4 regions of the Kushneria sp. Sum13 genome follow, and region 2 is predicted to be linked to each of the others. Evidence: predicted binding sites of a transcription regulator. Region 2 holds the regulator's gene; each other region holds the start of a gene.
What was found. Region 2 encodes sigma-54, which starts transcription at its own class of promoters, with help from an activator protein. Its sites were predicted from a motif close to TGGCACNNNNNTTGCTNT; they were not measured.

Region 1 (2,205 bases), 1.1 Mb from region 2:
CAGCAGCGCTGAGAAGGCCAGGTACGGGTTGGCCATCGGATCAGGGAAGCGCGTCTCGACACGCTTGCCCTTGGGGCTTGCGGTGTAGGGAATACGGATCGAGGCAGAACGGTTGCGAGCGCTGTAGGCCAGCATGACCGGCGCTTCAAAGCCCGGAACCAGACGCTTGTAGGAGTTGGTCGACGGGTTGGTGAACGCGTTCAGGGCACGCGCGTGCTTGATCACGCCACCGATGTAATACAGCGCGGTTTCAGAGAGACCTGCGTATTCATCACCGGCGAACATGTTCTCGCCGTCCTTCCAGAAGGACTGGTGAACGTGCATGCCGGAGCCGTTATCACCGGCCATCGGCTTGGGCATGAAGGTCGCGGTCTTGCCATAGGCATGAGCCACGTTGTGGATCACATACTTCATGGTCTGAACTTCGTCGCACTTCTGCACCAGCGTGTTGAACTTCACACCGATTTCGTTCTGACCGGCGTTGGCCACTTCGTGGTGATGCACTTCAACGCTCTGACCCACGGCTTCGAGCGTCGAGCACATGGCGCTGCGGATGTCGTGGAAGGAGTCGACCGGCGGGACCGGGAAGTAGCCGCCCTTGACGCGCGGACGGTGACCCATGTTGCCGCCTTCGAACTTGCCATCGGTCTCCCAGGCACCCTCTTCGGAGGAAATGCGGAAAAAGGAGTGATGCATGTCATTTTTGAAGTGCACTTCATCAAAGATGAAGAACTCGGGCTCGGGACCGAAGAAGGCCGTGTCGCCCAGACCGGTGCTGCTCAGATAGGCTTCGGCGCGCTTGGCAATCGAGCGCGGATCACGCTCATAGCCCTGCATGGTGGCCGGCTCAATGATGTCGCAGCGCAGAACGATGGTGGGATCTTCGGTGAAGGGGTCGATATAGCCCGTACCGTCCTGAGGCATCAGGATCATGTCGGACTCGTTGATGCCCTTCCAGCCGCCGATGGAGGAGCCATCGAACATCTGTCCGGTTTCAAAGAACTCTTCATCGACCATGCGCGCGGGAATGGTGACGTGCTGCTCCTTGCCCTTGGTATCGGTAAAGCGCAGATCTGCCCACTTGATGTCGTTCTCTTCGATCAGGGCAAGCGTTTTCTCTGACATGTGACTCCTCCAATAAAAGGATACTGCTTGAAAACCGTTAACAGGACGCCATCACTTCGCCACCGTTGTATCACGCGCAAGCACAGTGCATGCAAGTCCCGATGTGTCCCCAAATAATGCATGCAGCGTGCCAAAATGGCGCATGACACGCCATCTCTGTTTAAAATATCTTCTAATACAGACGCTTAAAGACATCCTCGGAAGGCATGGGGTCTGTTGCGGTGACAGAATTCGACAAGAGAACCCGACATCAATCGATCATGCTGCACCAATAGCGATCAAAAAACGCCTTTATTGCACCAAAAGAGCGCATCAACGGAAAAGGATCTGTCGTCATCCTGTCACCACAAACCGATTTCATTGCATTTCACAGCGCCCGCGCCACGATTCCAGCTATTCGACCGACGACTTAGCCTATACAATGCGGGGCCAAATTTATTGCACGCTGCTGACATGACCGTTGAAACAACGCACGGTCATGTTCCTACCCTAGAACAGGCGCGTGTACACAAAGGTGAAAACGCGTTATGTCCGACACGCTTACTTCCGGCAATATCGAGAAGCTGAGAAATATTGCCATTATTGCTCACGTTGACCACGGCAAGACCACACTGGTCGACAAGCTGCTGGCACAATCCGGCACCCTGGACCGCAAGGCGGAAAACCAGGAACGCATCATGGATTCCAACGACCAGGAAAAGGAACGCGGTATTACCATCCTGGCCAAGAACACGGCCATTACCTGGCACGACTACCACATCAACATCGTCGACACCCCCGGGCACGCCGACTTTGGTGGTGAAGTCGAACGCGTGATGTCGATGGTGGATTCCGTGCTGCTGCTGGTCGATGCCGTTGATGGCCCGATGCCGCAGACTCGCTTCGTGACCCAGAAGGCATTTGCCCAGGGCCTCAAGCCGATCGTCGTGGTCAACAAGATCGACCGTCCGGGCGCACGCCCTGACTGGGTCATCGATCAGATCTTCGATCTTTTCGATAACCTGGGCGCCACCGATGAGCAGCTCGACTTCCCGATCATCTACTGCTCGGCGCTCAACGGCATCGCCGGCATGGACCCGG
Region 2 (2,205 bases):
CGTCCGATGCACCAGCGCGCCCATGCCGGCATCAGCTATCTGCCTCAGGAAGCGTCCATCTTTCGCAAGCTCTCCGTGGCCGACAACATCATGGCCATCCTTGAAACCCGCAGGGACCTGGACCGTCATCAGCGTCGCGAACGGCTGAACCAGCTGCTTGAAGAGTTCAGCATCAGCCATATTCGGGACAACATGGGCATGAGTCTTTCGGGTGGTGAACGACGCCGCGTCGAAATCGCCCGGGCGCTGGCCATCGAACCGGCCTTTATTCTGCTCGATGAACCCTTTGCCGGCGTCGATCCCATTTCGGTCGGCGAGATCAAGGGCATTATCCGCCAGCTGCGTACCCGTGGTATCGGTGTATTGATTACCGACCACAACGTGCGTGAAACGCTGGATATCTGTGATAACGCCTATATCGTCGGCAGCGGCCTGATCATTGCCGAAGGAGATGCCAACGCTGTCCTGAACAATCAGCATGTGCGCGACGTCTACTTGGGTCACGAATTTCGCCTTTAATCCCGATGGGTTGTTGGCAAATGGCATGATAATTGCTGCTTGTAGCACCTTCAGCACTTGCAAGGTCGTTGCGGACTGGATAGCGTGACATCAAACGTTGGCGACCGGGCCTTGCGAACATGATGAAACCCGCCTTACAGCTGCGCACTGGCACGCATCTCACCATGACGCCTCAACTGCAGCAGGCCATCCACCTGCTGCAGCTGTCCACGCTTGATTTACAGCAGGAACTCCAGATGGCACTGGAGAGCAACCCGCTGCTGGACACCGAGGAAGAGCACACCATTGAGCAGCCGGAAACGCCGCTGTCTCAGGACGAATGGTCCAGCGATATCCCCGAGGAATTGCCGCTGGATGCCCGCTGGGAGGATCTCTATACCAACGGCAGCAGCACTGCTGGCCTCGGTAGCGATGACAGCTTCAACATCGAGCACAACGCCTTGGCCGTCGATCTGGCGTCACATCTTCGTGCACAGATTCTGCTGATGGATATGGACCCGCGCGAGCACCTGATCACCGATACCCTGCTGGATGCTCTCGAACCCAGTGGCTATCTGGGCGCGGGACTTGAGGACCTTGGCAAGGGCCTTCGACAGCAGGGCCTGGGTGATCTGCGTCAGGCCGAGCTGGAACGCATGTTGTCGCGACTTCAGCAGTGTGAACCGATCGGAGTCTTTGCGCGCGACCTGCGCGAATGCCTGCTGCTGCAGCTTGACCAGCTGCCGGAGGATGTCCCCTGGCTTGCCCAGACACGCCGCATGATCCGTCAGTTTCTCGAACCGCTGGGGCAAAACGACCGGCGTCTTCTCAAGCGACGTCTGAGCCTTGATGATGAAGCGCTTGATCAGGTGATCCACACCATTCGCTCGCTTAACCCGCGCCCGGGCCAGGCGTTTGAATCGGTAGATCAGCACCTTGTCATTCCCGATCTGGTACTGCGCTACCACGGGCGACAGGGTTGGCAGGTCGAGCTCAATCAGGAGTCCCTGCCAAGGCTTCGCATCCAGCCCGACTATGCGGCACTGGTGCGCCGTGCCGATAAAAGCGAGGAAAACACCTTTCTCAAGCAGCATCTTCAGGAAGCACGCTGGCTGCTCAAGAGCCTGTCGAGTCGCAATGATACCCTCTTGCGGGTAGGGCAGGAGATCATGACGCGTCAGGCAGGCTTCATCGAGCACGGGGACGAGGCGCTCAAACCCATGATTCTGGCCGACATTGCCCAGGCCGTGGACATGCATGAATCCACCATTTCCCGGGTCACCACGCGCAAGTATATCCATACGCCTCGCGGCATCGTGGAGCTCAAGTATTTCTTCTCAAGCCACGTCGGCCAGGAAGGTGACGCCCATGCCAGCACGGCCATTCGCGCCCGAATCCGCAAATTCATCGGCGATGAAGCGCCGCGACGCCCGCTCTCCGATGCCCGGCTGGTGCAGCTTCTGGCCGACAACGGCATCATGGTGGCCAGGCGCACCGTGGCAAAGTATCGTGAGGCCATGGGCATTCCCTCTTCCAGCGAGCGTAAACGTCTGGCATGAGCCATTGTGATACCAGGCCGCCGGAAAGCATTCGTGAAACATAACAACATGATTCAGGGTTTGCGCTGACGGGAAAAGCGTTACAATCTGATAGTAGCCGGAGAGGCTTGCAGGTCCGGCAGTCCATACGGACTACCGGTTATCCGTT
Region 3 (2,205 bases), 1.8 Mb from region 2:
AGTATTCTCCAGTGGCATGATGGCCGGCCCCTGCGACCGACCCCGCATCAGGGACAGCGCGCGCCGAATGGCGCGCGTCACTGGTGCTCTATCGCACCGGCATCCCGTATTGCAGCCCGCCGTCGTTCCACAGCGCGTTTTCGCTTCGCTCAAGTTTCAGCGGCGAATCCATGCCGACATTGCGCTCAAAGATTTCGCCGTAGTTGCCCACGCCCTTGATGATGTTATAGGCCCAATCATTGGAAAGTCCCATCTGCTCGCCAAAGTTGCCGTCGCGGCCCAGCAGGCGCGCATCATCCGGCGTTTTGGGGCTGTCGCGCATCTCGTCGACGTTGGCACTGGTAATGCCGGACTCCTCGGCATTGAGCATGGCGTAGAGCGTCCAGCGCACCACCTTCATCCACTGCTCGTCGCCCTGGCGCACCGCAGGGCCCAGCGGCTCCTTGGAAATGCGCTCAGGCAGAATCACGGCGCTTTCCGGGTCGGCAAGCTGCAGCCTCAGCGCAGCCAGCTGGGAAGAATCCGAGGTCAGGACATCGCAGCGCCCGCTGTCAAAACCGGCCGCCGACTGATCGGTCTCATCAAAGCTGACGCCGTTGTAATCCATATCGTTGGCGCGAAAATAGTCCGCCAGATTAAGTTCGGTGGTGGTCCCGGAGATGACACAGACCGAAGCACCATCGAGCTCCTTCGCACTCGAGACCCCGAGATCCTTGCGCACCATCATGCCCTGACCGTCATAGAAAGTGACGCCGGCAAAGGTCAGACCCATCGCGTTATCCCGCGAGGCCGTCCAGGTCGAGTTACGTGAGAGCAGATCGACTTCACCGGACTGCAGCGCGGTAAAGCGCTCCTTGGCCGTCAGCGCGGCAAAGCTCACCTTGTCGGGATCACCGAACACGGCCGCGGCCACGGCGCGACAGAAATCTACATCGATGCCCTGCCACTGCCCCTGAGCATTGGGAGAGGAGAATCCGGCCAGCCCATCGCTGACCCCGCAGCGCAGCTGACCACGGCTTTTCACATCATCAAGCGTGGCCGCAAAAGAGGTCGACGGCCCCAGTGTGGCCAGCAGCGCCAACCCTGCCGCACTCGCCCAGGTCCATGGTTTTTTTGTTGTCATGTTCATTGCAACACTCCGGGTTGTTGAATGATGCGACGCGAGGGCGTAGACCCGCGACGTCCATGACGGTATTGCAAGGAGTGTTCCAGAATGTAAAAAAACAGCGCCAGGGCGCTGTTTTTAAAGAAGAGAGGAAGGCTTTATAGAGCCCCGGAAGACAGGACGGCTGCCCACTGATCAGCAGCGTTGTCCCATAATGGCGCCGGCGCCCGGGGCGTCGCACCATAATGATGCCGCCCGGACACGTTCGCCATCAGGTCTCGGCGAGTGTGGCAGGCAGGGAAAGACGATCACACTGCGCCCTTGTAAGTCTTGTCAGCAGCCGCGACTGGACGGCGCCGCCCATGCCGGGGTCGGTGGCCAGTTTTTTGCGATAGCGCCCGACCATCCGATAGCAGCCGTCACGCAGCGGTACGGGCAACCAGCGCAGACCGGCGGCCGCCGACCAGGGCGGCGTCAGCGACTGCGCCGTGCGCCAGAGCCCGTCGCTGTCGCGATAAAGGGCACCGTCACGAATCAGCCACATGCTGTCCAGATCCTCGGCATCCTCGCCGAAATGGTCTCCCAACTGATGTCCCAGCGCGGACTGCAGGGTTACAAGACCCGTCATGGTCCATGCCTCATGGGCCACAATGGCATGCACCGAACGGCGACATAGCGGACAGTCGCCGTCAAAGACCACCAGCTGACCCGGCCAGTCCGGGTCAGCAGGCGAAGCATCGGGCTTATCCGCGGTGGTGCTATCTGCGGTGGTGCTATCTGCGTTGGTGCTATCTGCGTTAGTGCGCGTTGGTGCTATCCGCGTTGGTGCTATCCGCGTTGGTGCTATTTTCGGTGATACTGGGGACTGAGTTCATGTAACGCCTCGATAAAGACCTGCACGTTCTCGATCGGCGTGAACTGGGAGATGCCGTGGCCCAGATTGAACACGTGGCCATTGCCGGGACCATAGCTTTCCAGAATGCGCGCCACCTCATCACGAATGACCTTCGGTGACCCGAACAGCGCCGAAGGGTCGAGATTGCCCTGCAGGGCGACCTTGTCCCCCACGCGGGCGCGGGCATCGCTCATTTCGGTGGTCC
Region 4 (2,205 bases), 1.5 Mb from region 2:
ACCGACATTCTCATCGACGGCGGGCGTAGCCAGGTCTATCACCTCTAAATCTCACCCCGCCGTCGATCGGTCTTCCCTTTGGGCCGTCAGTGCAGCTGACCGGAGGGGCCGAAGTATTCGAAATGGCGATAGGGCGTGTCGATGCCCAGTGCTGCCAGGGCGCTGTCCACATCGCGCATGAAGCCGGTCGGGCCTGTGAAATAGCAGCTCGGTGTGGCGTCGCGCGGCAGATAGTCCGCCAGCAGGGCGTGGTCGATCACGCCGCGATGGGGCAGCTCATCGGGGGTGGTGGGGTCACTGTAGACATAACGGTAGGTGAGCTGGCTGCCGTACTGCTCGGCCATGGCCTTTAGATGCTCGTGGAAGGCATGAACGCGGGCGTTGCGCGCGCCATGCAGATAGATCACCTGGCGCCCGGCATCCAGCGCCTGAGCCATCAGCGAGAGCATCGGGGTCTGGCCGACACCGGCGCTGATCAGCATGACCGGTGCTTCGCGATCATCGAGCACCATGTCACCGACCGGCGCCAGCAGGCGGACATGATCACCGACCTTCACATGATCATGCAGGTGGCGGCTGGCCCGTCCCTGACCTTCACGCTTGACCGAAATTCGGTAGAAATCGTCTCCCGGCCGCGAGGTCAGGCTGTACTGGCGCAGGGCCTGTTCGCCGTCGATGTCGAGCGCCACGCCCAGATACTGCCCCGGCTGGAAGGTGCGCACCGGGTGCTGATCCAGCGGCTTGAAGTAAAACGACACGATTTCCTCGCTTTCCGCCACGCGATCGGCGAGATAGAAGTCCCGCTCGCCGCGCCAGCCGCCGGGCGCCTCCTCGAGTGCCTGATAAGTGGACTCTTCGGCGGCGATCAGTCGATCGGCAAACTCCCAGTAGAGTCCGCTCCAGGCATCGGCAATCTCGGGGGTGACGGCATCACCCAGCACTTCCCCGATCGCGGCCATCAGACACTCGGCGACGATGGCATACTGATCAGGCTGCAGATTGATCGCCACATGCTTGTTGACGATCGGGTACATGAGTCGTTCAAGCGCTTTTGGATCGTTGCGGTTGAGCGCGTAGGCGACCACCGAGCGGGCAAGTGCCCGGGGCTGTTCGCCGGTCTCCTGATGTCGCATGTTGAACATCGAGCGCACGTGCGGATAGCGCTCAAACATCAGCGGATAAAAGGTTTTGGCGATGGTTTCAGCGTTGTCGGCGACGACCGGGGCCGTGGCATTGATGACATCAAGCTGCTTTTCGTTAAGCATGACGCGCTCCTGGCGACAGGTGGGCAGAACGGAACACTTCTGTTATCGCAAGACCCGTGCCAGGTCAGCCTGCGTGCGACAGGGCGCCACGCCTGCACCGCGTCCGGCCCCGTGTGAAGCGGTGTATGCAGGTTATTGGCAAAAGGCCGGGCTGGCGTCAGAACAAGAGCCGTAGTCATAATGACGCCAATACATAATGTCAAAATGACAACATGGCAGGTTGAGGTGTCGATATGACCATCTTTTCCAGAGCGCTGCGGGATCTACTGGCTGCCCTGAGTGACGGCAAGCGTTTTGATGCCCTGCATCCGCAGTGGTCGCGGCTGCTGGCCGCGCTGGTGGGCAACTATCCGGCCGATGCCAGCACGCTGATGGTCAGCGTCGAGGGCGGATTGCAGCCGGTAGCGGTACTGGGCATGGGCAACGAAGTCTGCGGTCGGCGCTTCCAGCTGGAGGCCCACCCAAGGCTTGCCGCCATTGCCGCCCATCCTCATGTCTGTCGGTTTCCGCGTGACTGCGCCCTGCCGGACCCCTTTGACGGCCTGCTCGATGCTGACCTGACCCATGTGCATGACTGCATGGGGGTGGCCCTGCGCGACGGTGATCGGCTGTTGGGCATGCTGACGCTGGACGCTCTTGTCCCTCAGCAGATGGACGGCATCGATGACGATGAGTTGATGGCGGCTGCGGAGCTTTTGGCCACCTGCCTGCGCCTGACCGGGCAGCTCGAGGACACCCGCTCGCGGCTCAATCAGGTACTGTCCCCGGAGCAGGGGGCGCCACTGGGGTCGCCCGGCTGGCACAGTCCGGCTATGGCGCGCCTGTATGAAAGCATGGCACTGGTGGCGCCCACCGATCTGAGCGTGCTGATGCACGGCGAAACCGGCGTGGGCAAGGAGCACCTGACGCGCCATCTGCACGAGCGCTCGCGGCGCAGCAA

Region 1: glnA (glutamate--ammonia ligase) is a predicted target of sigma-54. The motif match lies at 1,241-1,258, and genes of this name have one in related genera.
Region 3: ACUN8C_RS15340 (amino acid ABC transporter substrate-binding protein) is a predicted target of sigma-54. The motif match lies at 1,194-1,211, and genes of this name have one in related genera.
Region 4: hmpA (NO-inducible flavohemoprotein) is a predicted target of sigma-54. The motif match lies at 1,310-1,327, and genes of this name have one in related genera.

Annotation. Positions count from the first base shown of each region.
Region 1 is NZ_CP199847.1:217,781-219,985, reverse strand. It holds gene glnA (glutamate--ammonia ligase) at 1-1,125, opposite strand, end outside; gene typA (translational GTPase TypA) at 1,653-2,205, shown strand, end outside.
Region 2 is NZ_CP199847.1:1,363,792-1,365,996, reverse strand. It holds gene lptB (LPS export ABC transporter ATP-binding protein) at 1-519, shown strand, start outside; gene ACUN8C_RS06395 (RNA polymerase factor sigma-54) at 639-2,057, shown strand.
Region 3 is NZ_CP199847.1:3,314,840-3,317,044, forward strand. It holds gene ACUN8C_RS15340 (amino acid ABC transporter substrate-binding protein) at 89-1,123, opposite strand; gene ACUN8C_RS15345 (thiol-disulfide oxidoreductase DCC family protein) at 1,377-1,805, opposite strand; gene hemE (uroporphyrinogen decarboxylase) at 1,949-2,205, opposite strand, start outside.
Region 4 is NZ_CP199847.1:3,615,124-3,617,328, reverse strand. It holds partial or broken gene ACUN8C_RS16690 (SDR family oxidoreductase) at 1-48, shown strand, start outside; gene hmpA (NO-inducible flavohemoprotein) at 87-1,265, opposite strand; gene norR (nitric oxide reductase transcriptional regulator NorR) at 1,499-2,205, shown strand, end outside.